DNA from 3 places in the Ferdinandcohnia sp. GQ5 genome. Region 1 is predicted to be linked to each of the others. Evidence: riboswitches for the same ligand, from Rfam matches in the RefSeq annotation. Region 1 holds a riboswitch; each other region holds the start of a gene.
What was found. A riboswitch is a leader RNA that binds a small molecule or an ion and turns the genes downstream of it on or off. The one in region 1 is predicted to bind lysine.
Positions count from the first base shown of each region.

Region 2: another riboswitch for lysine. It lies ahead of AC6CHV_RS25150 (aspartate kinase); the one in region 1 lies ahead of AC6CHV_RS10130 (transporter substrate-binding domain-containing protein).
Region 3: another riboswitch for lysine. It lies ahead of AC6CHV_RS05530 (Na+/H+ antiporter NhaC family protein); the one in region 1 lies ahead of AC6CHV_RS10130 (transporter substrate-binding domain-containing protein).

Region 1 is NZ_JCAXEW010000007.1:32,747-40,294, forward strand. It holds gene AC6CHV_RS10105 (DUF2309 domain-containing protein) at 1-1,031, opposite strand, end outside; gene AC6CHV_RS10110 (NADH dehydrogenase subunit 5) at 1,057-2,559, opposite strand; gene AC6CHV_RS10115 (Na-translocating system protein MpsC family protein) at 2,700-3,065, opposite strand; gene AC6CHV_RS10120 (amino acid ABC transporter ATP-binding protein) at 3,341-4,075, opposite strand; gene AC6CHV_RS10125 (amino acid ABC transporter permease) at 4,094-4,840, opposite strand; gene AC6CHV_RS10130 (transporter substrate-binding domain-containing protein) at 4,906-5,742, opposite strand; lysine riboswitch at 5,842-6,023, opposite strand; gene AC6CHV_RS10135 (nucleoside transporter C-terminal domain-containing protein) at 6,267-7,448, shown strand.
Region 2 is NZ_JCAXEW010000031.1:33,524-41,071, reverse strand. It holds gene sdhB (succinate dehydrogenase iron-sulfur subunit) at 1-104, opposite strand, end outside; gene sdhA (succinate dehydrogenase flavoprotein subunit) at 106-1,866, opposite strand; gene AC6CHV_RS25160 (succinate dehydrogenase cytochrome b558 subunit) at 2,000-2,608, opposite strand; gene AC6CHV_RS25155 (YslB family protein) at 3,001-3,456, shown strand; gene AC6CHV_RS25150 (aspartate kinase) at 3,967-5,211, opposite strand; lysine riboswitch at 5,297-5,475, opposite strand; gene uvrC (excinuclease ABC subunit UvrC) at 5,543-7,315, opposite strand; gene trxA (thioredoxin) at 7,490-7,548, opposite strand, start outside.
Region 3 is NZ_JCAXEW010000003.1:260,563-268,110, forward strand. It holds partial or broken gene AC6CHV_RS05510 (DUF72 domain-containing protein) at 30-879, shown strand; gene AC6CHV_RS05515 (bifunctional metallophosphatase/5'-nucleotidase) at 975-2,366, shown strand; gene AC6CHV_RS05520 (DUF1805 domain-containing protein) at 2,490-2,792, shown strand; gene yunB (sporulation protein YunB) at 2,916-3,674, shown strand; lysine riboswitch at 3,769-3,951, shown strand; gene AC6CHV_RS05530 (Na+/H+ antiporter NhaC family protein) at 4,079-5,662, shown strand; gene AC6CHV_RS05535 (sodium-dependent transporter) at 5,913-7,454, shown strand; gene AC6CHV_RS05540 (methionine/alanine import family NSS transporter small subunit) at 7,451-7,548, shown strand, end outside.

The DNA of each region.
Region 1 (7,548 bases):
TATTCTTTTTGTTGTTCAGTAGACATCCCCAACCATTTCTCGATTGTGAGCCCTCCATACTGTACCCAGGCTTTTATAAGTGAATCAAATTGAACTTTTTTCTCAAAGCTATTGTGCAAAGGCAGGTAAGGATTCACCAAAACCCATTCCATAGAAACTCGAACAGCTAAATATTCCATTAAAAGTGATTGTTCTTGTTGAGATTGTTGAGAACGCCAAAGCATCATGCCTGCCCAGCCAGGCAAAGATAGCAAATGACTCTCAAGGTAATCTTGTATCTCTGAACGAGGAATTTTAAAAGCAGATAAAACGACTTCCAACGCCGTCTCTGCATCTTGTGGCCAGTTTCTAAACATTTTGCGTTGGTTTTTACGCAATGAAGGGTCATGCTGTATAAGGCTTTGCCAAGTTCGATAAAATCCATCTTCATGTTTCGGTATTGACCACCCCGCTTGGGAGTCATCCAGATATAACTTACACCATTTAATAACATGATGATCTAGCACTTCCGTTAAATTTCTACCATCCTTGGGCTCTATCTTCATGCTTAAGGGCTGTCTCGGAATACTCTCGTAAAGTTCTATATTTCGTTTTTTTGAATCCTCTATAAAGTTTTTTACCTCTAGTGATGATAAGGGATTTGCAGACATCGCATCCAAATTTAGAGAAAACCGGCAATAACGTTCAGCCTCTTCCCGAGGTATTTTAAGAGAATGTGAGTTTAGCCAGTGCTGCAAACCTATTTCTAAAAAACCTTCATCGATTTCCCCGCGATTTTTAGCCGATAGGATCATAGATGTACTAGGGTATATTTCTACATTTCGGATGTTCTTTAACCAGTTAGCAACATCTTCAAATTTTAAATCTTCCAGTCCCACCCATGGGTGACGAGCTGCAAACGTTGAAATAGGTCCAAGTGGTGCTATTACTCTACTTGCTGAAGAAACTAACGATTTAATATCAATCTCTGTATCAATTTCTTTTAGCTGTTGTATGTTTATTTCTTTTTGTAATGTAGAGGATAACATCACACCAACAACCTCCTTGTGAAAGTGATTATTTTAGATAGCTTGGATGGCTTTCGGTAGACTTCATCTCTCCTTCTCCAAATTTTATAAACCAAAGAAAAAGTACTGCGGAAAAGGAGGATGTAGGATAACGGGAAGCGATCGCGCCCATTACACTACCAAATATTAATAGACAAACGACAATGAACACAATCGGCATAGGCAGTTGAAGACTTTGAAAAACAGGTGTATATAACCATTCTTTAAAAAAACTATGTAAAAGTAAGTAGACAGTTGCTGATCCTCCCAAAAGGAAAAGACCAGCCACTCTATCAATTCTTCCTTTACAATAAACAATTAACTGCATCCAAGAAAATGATAAGGACCATTCTACTATCAAAGCAGTCACAATGTCATAAGGTCCACTAGAGGACATCCTCCAATAAGCAATCCCAGTAAGTAAACCTAATCCATAACCAGCGAAAATCCACAAAATAGACGATCTTTTAGTATGATTAGAAGAGACTTCAATCCGGCGTATTGCCGAACCAGCCTGTAAAAAAAGAGTAGCCTTAAAAATACCATGTAATATGAGGTGGAGAATGGCTGCCGAATAAGCACCTAAAGCACATTGAATAAGCATAAAACCCATTTGCGCAATTGTAGAACCCACCAATTGACGTTTATAATCAACCTGTACCAAACTTATGCCACTACCGATTAAGACAGAAATACTTGAGAGAACAAGTAATAAAATCTGAGCTTTATCCCCATTAAACAACGGTGAGAAACGTGTTAGTATAATTCCGCCTGCATTTACAATCCCAGCATGCATAATTGCAGAAACGGGTGTAGGAGCCACAACAGACTCAATTAACCATTTATGGAATGGCCATTGGGCTGCTGGAATGATTACAGCCAAAACCAATAATAGATTTATTCCTGTTTTTTCCCATGTACCGATATGTGTCAGACTATCATTGGCCAAGATTAGAGTTAGCTTCCAGCTGCCCGTGATTTGAGACAACCAAATGATAGCAAATAGAAGAGCCAGCCAACTACCTGCAAATACCTGAGCAGAGAGTCTTGTTGCTACTCTCGTTACCTTCCACTCCCTCTTTATACTTATAAGAATCGTTAACCCAATAAGAGTAATCCCCCAACAACCGGCCAACAATCGAAGGTCATTACTTAACCAGGAAACAGAAGCCGTACCTGTTATAAGTGTGAAGAATGCAAAGTATTTTCGGTAAGAACGGTCTCCTAGTAAATACCTTACAGAAAAACGTTGGATGACAATCCCTATCGTCAGAACAAAACATGCCATAAGCCAAGCTAATGAATCCAAGTGCAAGGGGCCAACATTGTGATTCATATTGTTCATTAATAGAATCAATAATGACACCAAAGCAGGCAATGAAATGATCCCGATGTGGACCCGCACAAAACCTAGGGGCACCCGTTTAGATAGGAATACGAATCCACTTACCACAGATAAAAAAAGTGCGATAAAAAATAAGGTAAGTAGTATGGATATGCTATTCGAAATCATAAAACTTCCCTCCGTCAAAATGGACCGAACTTAAATAGTAATTAAATAAAAAAACCGAGAACTAGTACCAGTCGTAGTAACCACTGATACTTGTTCTCGGTCTATTTTTAACTGACTAATAAAGTCTTTTAAAAATCTCCCTAAACTAATTTTTTCTCTAAATCATTAAATAACTTAAACACGATAACTCGTTCTCCAGTACGAGTACTTAAATCAGTATGAAAACTTTTTACTTCTTCCCCAGTGATGGTTAAAATAATTTCTTTTAATCCATCCAAACCAGATTCAACTAACCCTGACCGAGTATGTTTGATTGATAGCATGCCATCCTTTGTTTGACAAACAGCATATTCCGCAGGAGTTAATATACCTTGTAAATAAACGATTATCATATCACGGAGAATATCTGTTTTAACGGAAACAGATCCACGCCCCAAAAAATCCTTTTCCCAATGAGTAATCGCTTTGCTAATTTCTGATTCGATGGACCCTTTTGTTTTCTTCAAGTAAATTCCCCCCAAACAAAAAAAACGGTATATTTCCAGACTATTCCCTCTAAGTCTAAAAATATACCGATTTGTCTTATTCTGTACTTCTAAATACAAAAAGATTGCTTCTTCATTCTACCAATTCTACATTAATAAAATGCTAAAGCTCTTTATTATTATTCAGAAGGTAAATAATATCACTCGGTTATTAATCTAAGTAATAATTTAATTGAAAATGATCAACTTGTCAATATTAAATTGACAGAGGATTGATTCTATTTATTTTTAGCTGCTTATACGATTGTACGTTTTAAGAATTCTCTAGTACGAGCTTGTGTCGGATTATTGAAGATGTGCTCTGGACTTCCTTCTTCAGCAATAACACCCTTATCCATAAATACAACTCGATCTGATACTTCTTTTGCAAATTCCATTTCGTGCGTTACGATTAACATCGTAAGACCAGACTCAGCGAGTTCCTTCATGACTTTTAGGACTTCTCCTACCATTTCTGGATCAAGTGCTGATGTTGGCTCATCAAATAACATCACATCTGGTTCCATCGAAAGTGCTCTTGCAATCGCTACACGTTGCTTTTGCCCACCGGATAACTGCTTTGGCTTAGCGTTAATGTATTTATCCATACCAACAACTTTTAAGTATTTCATCGCTACTCTTTCCGCTTCTTCCTTCGTGCGTTTCAATACTTTTATTTGCCCTACTACACAATTGCTTAGGACATTATGATTATTGAAAAGATTAAATTGTTGGAAGACCATTCCTAAATGTCTTCGGTAGGTAGCGACATCATGCTTGTTATCCAAAATATTTTCACCTTGATAGATAATTTGCCCACCGCTAGGTCTTTCTAATAGATTAATACAACGAAGAAGAGTTGATTTACCGGATCCGGAGGAACCGATGATGGAGACAACTTCTCCTTTATTCACCGAGAAATCAATATCCCTTAATACTTCATGAGTGCCAAAGGATTTGCTTAAATGTTGAATATCAATAACCTTTTCCATGTTCTCTCCTCCTTCTTCCTATTGTTGTTGATTAACTTGTATCGGTCGATCGTTCCCAATCATCGTATAATTATCAGAGCCATCTAATTTTCTTTCAAAGTATAATAGAATTCTTGTAACAATGAAGGTCATCACAAAATAAATCATACATGCTACGAAAAACGATTCAAAATATCTAAAGTTATTGCCTGATATCGATTTTGTCACGAAATATAATTCTGTCACTGAAATCACGTTCAGAACGGAGGTATCTTTAATATTAATCACAAATTGATTACCTGTTGCAGGTAGAATATTACGTATAACCTGTGGTAAGACAACGTTCCACATCGTTTGGAAATGATTCATTCCAATTGCATGTGCTGCTTCAAACTGTCCTTTATCAATCGAAACAATCCCACCACGAACATACTCAGCCATATATGCCCCTGTATTGATTGAGACAACAATGATCGCTGCAACAAAAACATTCATATCTATCCCAAATGCTAACGCAGAACCATAATAGATAACCATTGCTTGTACAATCATCGGTGTTCCACGGAAGAATTCAATATAGATGGAGAGGATGGCATTAATGACTTTTAAAAATATTTTGTTCACACCACGTTCGGGCATTGGAATTGTACGGATAACTCCTGCTAGCAATCCAATCATTGCCCCAAAGACCGTCCCGATAAGAGCGATCAAGAGTGTTAAACCCGCACCACGAAGGAACATTGGCCAGTTTTCGATAATTATTTTAATGACCCACTCAAAACTCATTTCTTCTCCTCCTTAGCCCTATATAACCGACTGTATGTTGATATACAGTCGGTTCCCTGTATTTATTATTCTGCTGCTGGTTGATTTTGAATAGCCGAATCCATAATGCTTGTACGTTCTTCTTCTGAGATACCTGATAAAATCTCATTGATTTTTTCTGTTAATTCGCTGCCCTTTTGAAGTCCGACAGCAATTGCTGTATCATCTTCTGAAGTTTCAAATCCATCTTCAAATTCCACCATTACAAAATTTTCATTAGCAGATGAAGCACTAATACCCTCTGGACGTTCTGACACGTAACCATCAATCATTCCTGATTCAAGTGCTACTCTCATTGCTGGGAAGTTGTCCATCGCCGTTTTCTTTTCGACACCTTCAATTTGGTCGATTACTGTATAGTGGAATGTATTTAATTGAGCAGTAATTTTTGCTCCTTTAAAATCTTGGATAGAAGTAGCACCTTCATAAGTGCTGCCTTTTTTCACAACCATAACTAAATTTGAAGTATAGTAATTATCCGAAAAATCGATTGTTTCTTTTCGTTCTGCTGTTGGTGACATACCAGCTATGATTGCATCAATTTTGCCTGATGTTAAAGCTGGTACAAGACCATCCCACTCTGTTTTTACAATCACTAATTCTTTACCTAAACCTTCAGCTACTTTTTTTGCAATTTCCACATCATATCCGCCTGCATACTCTGCAGAACCGTCTATTTTTACTGCACCATTGGAATCATCATTTTGAGTCCAGTTAAACGGTGCATATCCAGCTTCAAGACCTACCTTAAATGTATTATCTTCTGATGAACCAGAATCCGAACTATTACTTGTTCCACACCCTGCTAATAATAGAATGGTAGAAATGATTAAAACGAAAAATATTGTTAATTTGCTTCTCATGCTGTTTCTCCTCCGTATTCTTATAAATTTCGACAAAAAAACGACCTGAGATATACTCAGGTCGCAGTAAATTTGCCCTAAGGTCCTCTCTTTTATCTCAATTGAGATAGCACAACTCAATAAACTGGGGGTTTATTGAGACAGTCCTGCAGCTATTAACTGCAGACCCAGCATGTAATATTGAGGTTATTACAAACTTCGGCGACATTTCCTTCTCCCTAGCATCACTGTTTCCTCAAACTCCACTAAAGACTGTTAAATATCGCGCCTCTACCTCACTAGTAAAAGTGAGGCCTTATTTAATTGTGTTTTTATACTACAATAGTAACTACTAATCAGTCAACTACTAATTATTAGAAAATCCAGTAACTACTGTTTTAACATGGGATATATAAAAAAATAAGCCATCTATATCGTGTTCTTGTTATAAGAAATGGACAAAATATACATTGTAATCACATATAAAAGAGGTTACTATACCGAGAGTATGTACATAATGTTAAAAATACACCAGGAGGTTACATATGCAATATGCTCTTTCAGTTTTAGGTATTTTTGTTGTTTTGTTTTTGGCTTGGTTGACAAGTTCCAACCGAAAAGAGGTAAAATATAAACCGATTCTCATCATGATTGTCATCCAAATTATTTTATCAATATTACTATTAAATACTAGATTTGGTTTCATTATCATCCAGGGGATTTCTGCTTTTTTTAATAAACTGCTTGAATATGCAGGCGAAGGGATTTCCTTTGTGTTTGGCGGAATGGCGAACGATGGAGAGGCTCCATTCTTTTTAACTGTATTGCTTCCAATCGTATTTATTTCAGTATTAATCGGAATTCTCCAGTATCTGAAAATTTTACCATTCATTATGAATGGGATTGGATGGTTATTAAGTAAAGTAAACGGGATGGGTAGACTTGAATCATATAATGCAGTTGCTTCATTGATGGTCGGGCAATCGGAAGTTTTCATCACACTAAAAAAGCAATTAGGTATGCTATCCAAACAACGGTTGTATACCCTATGTGCTTCCGCGATGTCAACAGTTTCAATGTCCATTGTCGGCGCTTATATGACAATGCTAAAGCCAGAATATGTTGTCACAGCTGTAGTGTTAAATTTATTTGGCGGGTTTATTATCGCTTCTATCGTTAATCCGTACGAAGTAAATCCAGATGAGGATATGATTGAAATCCGCGATCAAAAAAAACAATCATTCTTTGAAATGATTGGAGAATATATCCTTGATGGATTCAAGGTTGCAGTTATTGTCGGTGCCATGTTAATTGGTTTTATTGCTTTAATGGCAGCAATCAATCATGTATTTGAACTAGTATTCACCATTTCATTCCAAACGCTATTAGGTTACCTTTTTTCTCCAATTGCTCTTATTATGGGGATTCCTTTTTCAGAAGCAGTTAGTGCCGGAGGAATTATGGCGACAAAACTCGTGACAAATGAGTTTGTTGCGATGATGGATTTATCTGGAGGAAACCACCAATTTAGTGAACGGACACTTGGTATTCTGTCTGTATTCCTTGTTTCCTTTGCTAATTTCTCATCAATCGGGATTATTACCGGGGCGGTGAAAAGTCTCAATGAAGAGCAAGGGAATGTCGTTGCTGGGTTTGGTTTGAAACTTTTATATGGTGCCACACTAGTAAGCATACTTTCAGGTATTATTGTTAGTTTCGTTTTATAAATAACAACGTCTAAAAAAGAAAAAAAGGAACCTTCTCAGTTTCAAGTGGGTTCCTTTTTTGGTTTTTCCGATTTCGGTTTTGAAGGTTTCTACTTAGCAA
Region 2 (7,548 bases), on a different contig from region 1:
ACGTTCATATTTTTACGGTAAGGAACCTTGAATTTAATTACATATGGTTCAGAATCTGGAGTATCCTGACGAGTTACATGAAATTCAACTGTTTTTTCACTCATCTTACTTTGCCTCCTTATTCTTAGTATAGTCACGTTTACGAGGTGCGATTAATGAAGTATCTACGTCTTCATAATGGAATGCAGGCGCAGTATCCTTCCCAGTAAATTTAGCCATCGTAGTTTTTAAGAAGTCCTCATCATTACGATCAGGGAAATCAGGTTTATAGTGTGCTCCACGGCTCTCGTTACGGTTATATGCACCAATTGTAATTACACGTGCTAGTTGTAGCATATTTTGTAATTGACGAGTAAATGTAGCACCTTGGTTGCTCCATTTAGATGTGTCATTGATGTTGATGTTTTTGTAACGTTCCATAAGCTCTTGAATCTTTTCATCAGTCTTTAATAGCTTGTCATTGTAACGAACAACTGTTACGTTATCTGTCATCCACTCACCAAGTTCTTTGTGAAGGATGTATGCATTTTCAGTACCATCCATTGACATGATGTTATCCCATTTTTCTTGCTCTTGTTTTACATGGTTATCGAAAACAGTTGAAGAAATGGAATCTGTACCTTTTTTAAGTCCCTTGATGTAATTAACTGCGTTTGGACCAGCAACCATACCACCGTAAATAGCTGATAATAGGGAGTTAGCACCTAAGCGGTTTGCTCCGTGCTGTGAAAAATCACACTCTCCTGCAGCAAATAATCCAGGGATATTCGTTTGTTGATGATCATCAACCCATAATCCACCCATTGAGTAGTGAACTGCAGGGAAGATTTTCATTGGAACTTTACGTGGATCATCACCCATGAATTTTTCATAGATCTCAATAATTCCACCTAATTTAATATCAAGTTCTTTTGGATCTTTATGAGAAAGATCTAGATAAACCATGTTTTCACCATTGATACCTAGTTTCATATCTACACATACATGGAAAATTTCACGTGTTGCAATATCACGAGGAACTAAGTTTCCGTATGCAGGATATTTCTCTTCTAAGAAGTACCAAGGCTTTCCATCTTTATATGTCCATACTCGTCCACCTTCACCACGAGCGGATTCACTCATTAGACGAAGTTTGTCGTCTCCAGGAATTGCTGTTGGGTGGATTTGGATAAATTCACCGTTCGCATAATATGCACCTTGTTGGTACACGATTGATGCAGCAGATCCAGTGTTGATAACTGAGTTTGTAGTTTTACCAAAAATAATTCCAGGGCCTCCAGATGCCATAATAACAGCATCAGCAGGGAATGATTTAATTTCCATTGATTGAAGATTTTGCGCTACGACACCACGACAAATTCCTTCGTCATCTTGGATAATTCCTAAGAATTCCCAACCTTCGTATTTTGTAACTAATCCTGCTACTTCGTGACGTCGAACTTGCTCATCTAATGCATAAAGCAATTGTTGACCAGTTGTTGCACCAGCGAATGCAGTACGATGGTGTTGAGTTCCCCCGAAACGACGGAAATCAAGTAAACCTTCTGGTGTACGGTTAAACATAACACCCATACGGTCCATTAAGTGAATAATTCCAGGTGCTGCTTCACACATCGCCTTAACTGGCTTTTGGTTAGCTAAGAAGTCTCCACCATATACTGTATCATCAAAGTGGATCCACGGAGAATCCCCTTCACCTTTTGTATTAACTGCACCGTTTATCCCACCTTGTGCACAAACAGAGTGAGATCGTTTTACAGGTACGAGTGAAAATAAATCAACTTGTGTTCCTTCTTCAGCAGCCTTGATGGTAGCCATTAACCCAGCTAGTCCACCACCAACTACGATAACTTTTCCTTTACTCAAAGTTACTCACTCCCCAATAAAGAGATCGTTCAAATGTCATACTAGTGAACGGTCAAATTTTAAAAGATCAATTACGCATTGACATATTTGCGCCCGATTTTATCGAGCTTACTTGAAAATTTTCTTTGAAAAATTAAACGAATGCAAGGATTGTAGACACACCTACGTATGTTAACGCTATAAAAATAATCATTGTTACATATGTTGCAATTTTTTGAGAACGAGGAGTTACCGTTAATCCCCAACTTACTGCAAATGACCAAAGACCATTAGCAAAGTGGAAGATGGTAGAGATTATCCCAACTAGGTAGAATGTAATCATCCAAGGTGAACTCAAGATATTCTCCATCATATTAAAATTAACTTCCGCACCAAGAGCTGCGGCAATTCTTGTTTCCCATACATGCCATGCAACAAAAATTAGAGTAATTATACCGGACACACGTTGTAGTGCGAACATCCAGTTACGGAAAAAGCTATAATTGCTCACATTGTTTTTTGCTGTAAAGGCAATATAGAGACCGTAAATTGCATGAAATAATAATGGTAAATAAATAACAAAAATTTCTAAGAAAAGTTTAAACGGAAGACTTTCCATAAAGTGAGTAGCACCGTTATAAACCTCTTCTCCTCTTGTCGCAAAATTATTCACAACTAAATGCATCACTAAAAATAAACCTACAGGAATTACACCTAATAATGAATGAAGTCTGCGATTTAAAAATTCACGATTACCAGCCATACTTTAACCCCCCTTAGTAATTAAACGTGCCCACATGGCACTCCGTTATAATGTTTCATCCTGTATAATTATGTAAAAGGACGATATAAAAACTGACAACTGAAAACCTTTGCAGGAATCTACAAATTTATTTATTGTAGATAAATAGACAAATACTGCAACTGATTTTCTTTTATCAGTATAATGTAACAAATTCATTTTACTCCCATAAAGCAAGAGCGTCAAGGAAACAAGTCCACAATTTATTCATAAAAATAATAATAATTGTACACATATGATTGTAGTCATACGAAATAAAAATCAATTCTCCCTGACAAAAAGAAACAAAAAAATTCATGTTTTTCTTATACCCTCATGTTATATAATAAAGAATGGAGAAAGAGGGGAATGCAGTGAAGAACGTTAACATCAATGAACAAAATGTAAATACAAGTGAACAGTCTGTTCCCGTATTTGGGTACGAACTATTACGAGAAATTTTAATTCCTGATATTCTCGGGAAAGAAACGCCACAGATATTATATTGGGCTGGAAAAAATCTTGCCCGAAAATTCCCCTTACCTACGACGGAAGAAATCATTTCATTCTTTCACGATGCTGGATGGGGAGACCTTAAGGTAGAACGTTTGGATAAAAACTCCATTGAATTTCATTTGGAGGGTTCGATCGTAACTACTCGCTTTAAACGGAAAGATATTTGTACATTCCAGCTTGAATCTGGCTTTCTTGCCCAACAAATTCAACAACAGAAAAATCGAATCACCGAAAGCTTTGAACAACAAAAAAGAAGAGCACAAAAAATAATATTCACGGTAAAATGGGACCCAAAAGACATCACCGAAGAATAAAAGCCTGCACATTTCGTGCAGTTTTTTTATTAGGCTGTTTTCGCAAACTTTGTTGTTTTTATATCGTTGACTTCCGCTTCAGGTGGACGCTTTTCGCGGGCGTGGCTTGAGCCTCCTCAACGAAATGTGGAGGCGGCTTGCACAGAAACGAGAAAATTGGCCGACTAAAGCGCCACGTCCTGTGCGTCGGAGACTCCGACAAAGAGGCGTATTTTGCCTCTGAGGGAGGAGTTGAAATTTCTCAGTTTCTAGCCGCTGAAACTGGACACGTCGCTACCGCTCCTGCGGGGTCTCAAGTCTCACGCTTTTCCCGCTGGACATTGAATTTGCTTCTTTGAAATAACCCACGCACGAAGAAATTGTGAATACATTTTCAAGGAGTCCCCACCTTACGCTCTAATCAACTAGTTTTGCCTTTATTATCAGAAAGCAATAATCTTTTTTAGAAAAGAGCCTTCTATTTTAAAAAAAGGGTGTCCAAATTCCTTTGAACCACCCATTTAACTAAAATTATAGTTTTACTTTCGCTCTTTCTTCTTCAACAGCAGCTAAATTAAATGAGTCATGCAAAGATTCAACTGCTCGAACCATATTGCCTTGTTCAAGAACTGTAGATACTTTAATTTCAGATGTACTTACCATTTTCACTTCAATATTTTCATTTGCAAGCACTTGGAACATATCAGCGGCTACACCTGGGTTTGAAACCATTCCAGAACCTACAATTGAAACCTTTGCTAATCCATCCTCATGTTCGATACTTTCATATTTCAATAAATCCTTGTTATTTTCTAAAACAGCAAGTGTGTCACGTAAATCAGGTGTTTTTACAGAGAATGAAATATTTGTATGATTATGATCTGTCATATTTTGAATAATGATATCTACATTTAAACCATTTTTTGCTAGTGTGCCAAATATAGTTGATAGTGTATGCAATTCATTTGGTAAACCTGATACTGTTACCCTTGTAATTTGGTCTTCAAAAGCAATTCCCCTAACAACAAGATTCTTTTCCATTGAAACTTCCTCCTCAATAATGGTTCCATTTTCTAGCTCTAAGCTTGAACGAACTTCAAGCGGCAATTCGAAGTTTTTCGCAAATTCCACTGCACGTGGGTGAAGTACTCCAGCACCAAGATTTGCAAGCTCCAGCATTTCATCATAAGAAATGGAATGAAGTTTTCGTGCAGTTGGAACTACGCGAGGATCAGTTGTGTATACACCTGTTACATCTGTGTAGATGTCACATTTATCCGCCTTTAACGCCGCTGCAAGTGCGACAGCAGTTGTATCGGAACCTCCACGACCAAGAGTAGTAATGTCTCCTGAACTGCTGACTCCTTGGAATCCAGCAACGACAACGATTTTTCCTTCTTTTAAGCTTTTATATACTCTTGATACCTCAATGTTTTCAATTCGGGCATTGCTATGTATTGCCTCTGTTTCAATACCAGCCTGCCAGCCTGTATACGAAACGGATTCATACCCTTTTTCTTGTAAAGCCATAGATAATAATGCAATTGTTACTTGTTCACCTGTACTTAACAACATATCCATCTCGCGCTTACTTGGCGCGCTTGTAATTTCATTAGCTAAGCTTACTAGCTGATCGGTTGTCTTCCCCATTGCCGAAACAACAACGACAACTTGATTTCCCGCTTGCACCTCTTGAATAACTCGACTTGCAACATTTTTAATTCTATCTGGTGACCCAACAGAGGTGCCTCCAAACTTTTGAACGATGATCCCCATGCCCTCAACCCTCTCTTAGAATAATAAAAAACAGCAATGAGAGATTCTCATTGCTGTGATATACGTAAACGTACTACGTGTCACTTCGTGAGATAGCCCTCCAAGATTCATCCATCTTGACAATCCTATGTCTCTTAAACATAAGACCAGCATAAAAAAGTATGAGCCTTTTTACACTTCGGCGAACTTTCCTTTTTGCAATGATCATTAGGGCTCATACCCCTCCAATTGCATACTGATAAAGATCGCACCTCTATCTTCACTTCAACGTATTGAAGTGTAATATTATATTATTAAGCATTATATCAGACTATTTTTATAATAGCAACGACTATTCTTTTAATTTTTCGTAAATTGCTTCAGCTGTTGGTCTAGGAATATTAGCTTTTAGGATATCCTCAACACTTGCTTCTCTCAACTTCTTGATAGAACCAAAGTGCTTTAATAGTGCTTTTTTACGTTTTTCCCCAACTCCAGGAATATCGTCGAGCACAGATTGAAATGCGTTTTTTCCACGGATTTGACGATGGAAGGTAATCGCAAAACGGTGAACCTCATCTTGAATTCGTTGTAGAAGATAAAATTCCTGACTATTTCTAGGTAGTTCTACAATCTCAGGTGGGTCTCCAATTAAGAGCTCGGACGTTCTGTGTTTATCATCCTTTGCAAGTCCTGCTAGTGGAATTTCTAAACCTAATTCATTTTCAAGAATATCCCTTACTGCAGCAAGATGACCTTTACCTCCGTCAATAATGATTAAATCTGGCAATGGAAGGTTCTCTTTTAATGCACGGCTATATCTCCTCCGAACAACCTCCCTCATCGATTCATAATCATCCGGACCTTGAACTGACTTAATTTTGTACTTTCGATATTCTTTTTTGTCAGGTTTTCCATCAGTAAACACAATCATGGCAGAAACAGGATCTGTTCCTTGAATATTTGAATTATCAAATGCTTCGATTCGATGAGGTGTATAAATCCCTAACTTCTGTCCTAAATTTTCAACAGCCTTAATTGTACGTTCTTCATCTCGTTCAATTAAAGCGAATTTTTCCTTTAGCGCAATTTTTGCATTTTTAGTAGCTAGGTCAATTAATTGTTTTTTCTTCCCTCTACTAGGCTGTTGAACAGCTACTTCTAATAATTGCTCAACAATGTGACGGTCTATCGAACTAGGAAGCAACACTTCCTTTGGTTTAAAATGATTATCTTTTAAATAAAATTGACCAAGGTAGGTTAAGAAGTCTTGTTCAGGCTCGTTATAAAAAGGAAATAAAGAAACATCCCGCTCTATTAATTTTCCTTGACGGATAAAAAAGACTTGAACACACATCCACCCCTTATCATAGGAATAACCAAATACATCACGATCAATAAAGTCTGTCATTGTCATCTTTTGCTTTTCCATTGTCGTTTCAATATTTGAGATTTGGTCACGGTATTCTTTTGCTCTCTCAAAATCGAGTTCTTCAGAGGCCTTTAACATTTTTTCAGTCAACTCGCCTTTGATTTCTTTATATCCACCATTTAAAAAGCGGATAATATCGTCTACCATTTTTTTATTGGTTTCATCGGTAACATCATTGACACAAGGGGCTAGACATTGACCGATATGATAATATAAACAAACCTTATCTGGTAATGTTGAACATTTTCTTAAAGGATATATCCGGTCTAATAGTTTTTTTGTTTCAGTTGCTGCTTGTACATTAGGATATGGTCCAAAATATTTTCCCTTATCCTTTTTTACTTTTCGAGTAATCAATAAGCGTGGATGTTTTTCAGCAGTAATTTTGATAAAAGGATACGTCTTGTCATCCTTTAACATGATATTGTATTTTGGATCATATTTTTTAATAAGATTGATCTCAAGAAGAAGTGCTTCAATATTTGAAGAAGTTACAATATATTCAAAGTCCTCAATCTCATTGACAAGCCTTAAGGTTTTACCATCGTGTGACCCTGTAAAATAAGATCGAACACGGTTTTTCAACACTTTCGCTTTACCCACATATATTACAGTACCTTGCCTGTCTTTCATTAAGTAACAACCAGGCTGGTCTGGTAAAATCGATAATTTTTCCTTAAGATGATCGTGCATAGTAATCACTCCATCTACTATAAAATCAATTCGTCTAAGTAATCTTTTCTTTTATTTTGACGTATCTTATATTGTAACATTTTTACGAAGAAGTTGTACGAGTAAAAATAGGAAGTCACTTAGAAATGAGTTCAAACAAAAAAAACAGCCTATTAAGGCTGTTTAAAATTTGGATTAATAGTGGTTTGCAAGTCTGTCAGCAAGAGCTTCTTTTGGTTGGTAACCGACTACTT
Region 3 (7,548 bases), on a different contig from region 1:
TGTACATAATCGTAATAGGAGGTGACTCCATGATTTATATTGGTGTAACTGGCTGGGGTGACCACGATAGTCTATATACAGCAGGAACTACACCCAGTGATAAACTAAAAGAATATGCTGGTCACTTTCCAATTGTCGAGGTGGATGCGTCTTTCTATGCCATTCAGCCTAAACGTAATGTGGAAAAATGGCTGAGAGACACACCTGAATCTTTTCAATTCATTGTTAAAGCTTATCAGGGGATGACAGGTCATCAACGTGGAGAAATTCCATTTGAATCAAAGGAAGACATGTTTGATGCTTTTCGTTTGTCACTGGAACCTTATCAACAAGCAAATAAGCTTGCCATGGTTTTATTTCAATTTCCTCCATGGTATGATTGTAAACGAGAAAATGTAGACTACTTAAGGTGGTGCAAGCAACAGATGGGAGAAATTTCCTGTAGCGCTTGAATTCCGCCATCAATCATGGTTTTCACCACAACTAAAAAAACAAACATTACAATTTATGGAACAGGAAGGCTGGATTCATAGTATTTGCGATGAGCCACAGGCAGGCCAAGGGTCAATTCCGACAGTCCTCCATCCAACCGATAAACTAAAAACGCTCGTACGTTTCCATGGCAGAAATGTTCATGGCTGGACAAAGCCAAAACAAGGCAATTGGCGTGATGTGCGTTATTTATATAAGTATAATAAAGAAGAGCTAGAAGAATGGATCCACCATGTGCAGAAACTTAATCAATCAAGTGAGACCATCTACGTATTGTTTAATAACAATTCAGGTGGGGATGCGGCAGACAATGCTAAACAATTTATTGATATGCTCGGAATCGAATATAGAGGTTTAGCGCCGAGGCAATTAGACTTTTTTAGCTAGTAAAAACTATACTAAATTTAAATTGAAATACAAAAGTGAAGTACCTAAAGAAGAAGTCCATAGCATTTTAAACAGGCAAAAAGGAGGTGTAGGGATTGATTGAAACCGTACATATTTATCATACAAACGATCTCCATAGCCATTTTGACCGATGGCCTAAAATCACAAAATATATCACAGAAATGAGAAAACTTCATCAGGCTAACAATGAGGAAATGCTCTTAATTGATATTGGTGACCATATTGATCGCTTTCATCCAATTTCAGAAGCATCCCATGGCAAATTGAATGTGCAGCTCTTAAACCAACTTCAATACGATTATGCTACTATCGGTAACAACGAAGGAATTACGATGTCTTATGAACATCTGGATTCTTTATATGAAGAGGCAGAATTTAAGGTCTTGCTTGCAAATCTATTCGACCGAAATGGGAAGTTACCTAACTGGGCAGATCCTTACCATATTCATGTCTTGCCAAGTGGATTTAGGATAGGAATCATCGGTTTAACGGTTCATTATATGGGGCTATATAAGCTGCTCGGCTGGAACGTCAAAGATCCTTTTGTTATCCTACAAGAAACAATCAATGAATTAAAAGACAAAACAGATATGATGCTTCTGATGTCCCATTTAGGAATCAATGAGGATGAGCAAATTGCAAGAGATTTCCCAGATGTTGATGTGCTACTTGGTGGGCACACACATCATCTTTTAGAAAATGGAAAGAGAATCAATAACACACTTCTATGCTGTGCGCAAAAATACGGGAATTATATTGGACATGTTACTCTTAAAATTGATACTGAGCACAAAAAGCTCATTGAAAGTGCTGCAAGTGTAATCCCTACGAAATCACTGTCAGAAAGTAAGGAAACAACTGAAATCCTTTCAGAGTACATGGCAAAAAGTATACACACCTTACAAAATGATGTTATTGCAGAAATTGACCAACCACTTCTAAGTGATTGGTTTGCGGAAAACTCATTTTCCAAGCTTTTAGCTGAGGTCCTTCGCGAATGGTGTGCAGGAGACATATCGATGGTGAACTCAGGGCTATTGCTTGACTCGCTTCCACCAGGAAAGGTAACAAGAGAAGACTTGCATCGAATTTGCCCACATCCTATTAATCCATGTAAGGTCTGGGTTAAGGGCGATGAACTGAAGGAAATTATTTTACAAGCAAACACAAAGGAAATGGAAAACCTCCATATTAAGGGTCTAGGATTCCGTGGAAAGGTAATGGGCAAAATGGTATATGACGGCGTAGAGCTTTACACTACAAAGCTTTCGGATGGATTAGATCACATTACCGATATTAAAATCAATGGGGAGGACCTCGATCCTGACAAAACGTATTCAATTGCTACCATTGATATGTTCACATTCGGTTCACTCTTTCCTGTCATACGGGATGCAAAGGATAAAAAATACTATATGCCAGAATTCTTACGAGATCTTTTAGCTGAAAAATTAAAAAACAATTAGCAAAACGTACTAAAGATACTTAGTCAAAAGGATTAGAGAAAGATAGGTCTATGACTAGTACTATTTCAAACACAAATCACTTTCCCGTTACATAAATTAGTTAGGGAAAGGAGTGTGCTAGGAATGGTCTCAATGACACCAATCGTAATTGATAATCATCAATTTACAGCCATTACCGTTAACCTGCCTAAGACAAATTTTATGGCAGTCACGAATGAAAATGGCTATATTATGTGCGGAGCTCTCGATGTTGCATTATTAAACGAAAAACTTAAAGAACGAGGCATTATTGCTGGTAGGGCAGTTGGTGTTCGTACAATCGAGCAATTACTGGAAGCCCCTCTTGAATCAATTACAATTGAAGCCGAAAACCGAGGCATTACAGTAGGCATGAAAGGCAGAGACGCCCTACTAAAAATGATCTAAAATTAACCTGAGAAGGTATACCATATAAAAGAACGTGGCATCACTTGAACATTGTCGAACAAAATAGTTATCGTACATCCCTCCTTACTTGCATACACATAGCTTGTAAGGGGGGATTTTCGTTTGGGAAAGTATAGAGCTCGTCTACAACCAAGAAGGAAAGGGCCCTTGCCTTTCCGTTACGTCTTCTTATTAACATTCGTATTTTTTATTCTCTCAACTGTTATTGGTTTATTCATTATTAACAAAGCGATAGAGCCCGCACTCATGGCATATGCTGAAAATGAAACGAAGAAGGTTGCTGCCACAGTTATTAAAAACGCTATTAACCAACAATTAAACGAGGAAGAATTGGTCCAAGAGGATTTAAGTATTGTGCAAACAGATGAAAATGGGAAAGTGATTAGTTACAATACTCAGGTCGTCAATAAAATGGCGACAAAGACACTCGGAAATATTGAGCGGTACTTAAAGTATGTAAATGAAGGTGAAATTAATAAACTTGAATATCCTGATTTAGAAATTGAAACGGATGATGCCAGTGGACAAACGGGCTTTGTTTTTAAAGTACCCCTTGGGGAAGCAACCAATAATGCCCTCTTAGGAAACTTAGGTCCACAAATACCAATTCGTTTTCATATGATTGGATTTGGAGAAACTACGCCACAAGGAAGAATTGATGAGTGGGGGATTAATAATGGGTGGTTTCAATATAATGTTCTTGCGACAGTGACGATGCAGGTTATTTTACCTTTCTCAACAGGAGAGGTTGAAATTGAAACAATTATCCCTGTAATCAATCAAAACATTTTACATGATGTTCCAGACTTCTATAATAATGGTGGGGATTCATCTCCTTCGATAGAGATACCGACAAATTAGTAAAAAATACTATACTAGAATAGTTGAATCTAAGTGAAAAATCAGATATACTAGCGATGGAATTAATAAAAATGAATACACCACCTTATCGGATCGATGAGGTAGAGGTGCAGAAAATAAGAGTAAACTATGTGAGGATGACAACGTAGATCATAGTTGAAAGGATTTTTTGCCGAAGCAAAAATAAACACGTCAATGTTATTTTTGTTGGGGTTGCCTTGAAAAAGGGTAACACTGTCATTATAGAAATGATCTATAATGGAGGGCTACTGATCGTGATGGAGGATAACATAACATTACAGAGAGTAATGATAGTTATTTTCTATCATACTCTCTTTTTGTCTTCTAAAGAGTATCTTCTTTCACCACGCCCTCCAAAATAACACTTGGAGGAATCACATATCATGTCTGGAACAATATATTCAATTATCCCACCGATCATTGCGCTTCTCATGGTTGTTTTAACAAGAAGGGTTTTACTATCACTTGGAGTCGGCATTGTTTCGGCTGCATTCATATTACATGGAAATGTACTAACGAATGAAGGAGTCGGATTTTGGCTACAAGACGTTTTACTCACTATCTGGAATAGCATTAAAGGAGTCTTCGTTTCAGAAGGCGCACTTAATACATGGAATGTATATATCATATTGTTTTTATTCTTATTAGGAGTTATTACTGCCTTTATCTCCATCTCTGGCGGTAGCCGTGCTTTTGGTGAATGGGCGCAAACAAAAGTAAGAACGAGAACGGGTGCACAGCTTTTAGCAGCTGTTTTAGGTGTTATTATTTTTATTGATGATTATTTTAATGCCTTGGCTGTTGGACAAGTAAGTAGACCAATTACAGACCGAAATAAAGTTTCACGTGCAAAGTTAGCCTATATTATTGATTCAACATCCGCACCAATTTGTGTTGTCTCACCAATTTCTAGCTGGGGTGCTTATATTATTGCAATCTTGGCACCTATCTTAGTAACACATGGTGTATCGGAGTTTTCTCCGTTATCTGCATTTATTCGAATGATTCCGTTAAACCTTTATGTACTCGTTTCGATTTTAATGGTAATAGCTGTAGCCATTTTTAATATTAATTTTGGTAGTATGAAAACCCATGAAAATCGTGCATTAACAACAGGGGAAGTAACAGACCCTGAAAAACCGGTATTAGGGGAATTAAAACAGGAATTACCTCAAAGTGAGAAAGGTACTGTTGGTGATTTGGTTTGGCCGATTATTGCATTAGTCGTCGGTACGGTTGGTTCCTTATTATGGACAGGCTATAGAGCTTCTGAAGGTAATATAACCATTTTTACAATTTTTGAAAATACGGATGTAACAGGATCTCTATTATCTGGTGGAATCCTAGGTATTCTTGTAACACTTATTTTATTCTTTGTTCAGGTTTATGCAAAAAAAGCTTTAAACATTGGACTTCTTCCTAAGGGAATTGTTGAAGGGATAAAATCAATGCTCCCAGCTGTATACATTTTACTATTTGCTTGGGTAATTGTTGACTTGATTGGACAAATTGAAACAGGTAAATATCTAGCGAGCCTCGTAGAAAGGTCTAATTTAAATATTGCATTTTTACCGGTCATATTATTTGTTGTAGCCGGCTTTATGGCATTTGCGACAGGGACGTCTTGGGGAACTTTTGGAATGATGCTTCCGATTGCAGGAGACATTGTAGCGGCATCAGATATTAATTTACTACTTCCTGCCTTAGCTGCTGTCCTAGCGGGTTCCGTGTTTGGTGATCATTGTTCACCAATATCAGATACAACTATTCTGTCCTCCACTGGAGCTGGAAGCCATCATATTGATCATGTAATGACACAGTTACCATATGCCATCACTTCCGCCGTTATCGCTATAATCGGATATATAGTACTAGGTCTTACAGGCAATACCTTATTAGGAGTGCTTACTACTTTACTGTTATTTGTTATTTTTGTTTTCACTATGAAAAACAGACAAAACGCATAGAATTACTATTCAAATGGTAACAATCAAACTTAACTAGTATATAAGAGACAAAGGTAATTAGAACCTTTGTCTCTTTTTTTTAAAAAGTATATTTCATTTTAAAATAACTTTTGACATAGAGATAAAGACTGGCTATACTAATAAATAGATTATAGAAAATAATCTGAAAATAGAAAAATTTCCAACTTCAGTCTAGTGCTAAAGGGCTAATACGGTAACGGGCTAAAGTGGAAAAGGGGAGGTTTGTTTTATGGATAATCGTCCACAGTGGGGGACGCGGGCAGGCTTCGTAATGGCTGCAATCGGTTCTGCGGTTGGTTTAGGTAATATATGGAGATTTCCATATGTTGCTTACGAAAATGGAGGAGGCGCATTCTTTCTACCATACCTATTTGCGATTTTAACAGCTGGTATACCAATCCTAATTCTCGAATTTACAATCGGACAAAAGTTTAGAGGATCAGCACCTTTGTCATTTTTCCGTTTAAATAAAAAGTTAGAATGGCTTGGGTGGTGGCAGGTATTAATTTCTTTCGTTATCGCCACCTATTATGCAGTTATTATCGCATGGGCAATTTCGTATACATTCTTTTCATTTAATAAAGCGTGGGGAGAAGATACAGGAGGATTCTTATTCTCTAAGTACTTACATTTAGCTGAAACTCCAGGAGAAGTTGGAGCGCCAGTACTTGGGGTTTTTGGGCCTTTAGTCGTTGTTTGGGCTATTACACTATTTATCCTATTTAAAGGCGTGAAAAAGGGGATTGAAAAAGCGAATAAGATTTTCATTCCTACACTATTAGTTATTTTTACGATTATCGTTATTCGTGCAGTAACACTTGAAGGAGCAAGCACGGGTCTAAATTCATTCTTCCAACCTAACTGGGATAAAATTATGTCTGGAGAGGTTTGGGTAGCGGCATACGGGCACATTTTCTTTAGTTTATCAATTGGTTTTGCAATTATGATTACTTATGCAAGTTATTTACCTAAAAAGTCCGATGTAGTAAACAATGCATTTATTACCGGTTTTGCAAACTCAGGTTTTGAACTATTAGCAGGTATCGGGGTATTCGCGGCATTAGGCTTTATGGCAGCACAAGCGAATGTACCTGTAGAAGAAGTAGCTAGTGCAGGTGTTGGTCTAGCATTTGCGGTCTTCCCGCAAATTATTAACCAAATGCCATTTGGCGAATTTTTCGGAGCGCTTTTCTTCTTGTCATTAGTATTTGCCGGATTAACGTCATTAATTTCGATTTGTGAAGTGTTCATTGCTGCAGTTCAAGACAAATTTAATCTTACACGTAACAAGGCAGTCATATATGGTGCAGGGTTAGCATCACTTATTTCAATCCTATATTCTACAAATGGAGGCTTATACTTCCTAGATGTAGTTGACTACTTCATTAACCAATTTGGTATTGCTGTTGCCGGTTTAGTTGAAGTAATACTTATTGCTTGGGTATTCAAGCAAATGAATCCATTACAAGCACATGCAAATGCGATTTCCGATATTCGTGCAGGTGGTTGGTGGAAGATTTGTTTAGGCGTAATTACACCAGTCGTTTTAGGATATATGATGTTTGACTTATTCAAGCAAAATATCCTTCAACAATTTGACAATGCAACTGGAAACTATGAAGGGTATGCAACTTCATTTATACTCTTCCCAGGTGTTTTCATTGCAGCAGGAGTCATTATATTAGGGATTGTGTTTTCACTTAAAAAGTGGGGAAGTGCAGCTTTAAATGACAACTACTCTTCTGGTAGTGACAAGGAGGTAGGACTATGACCGGTGGAGCAATTGCGATGATGATCATTGGGATGGTTATCTTATGGGGAGGATTAGTAGCAAGTATTGCACATGCTGCTAAAAAGGCTAAACA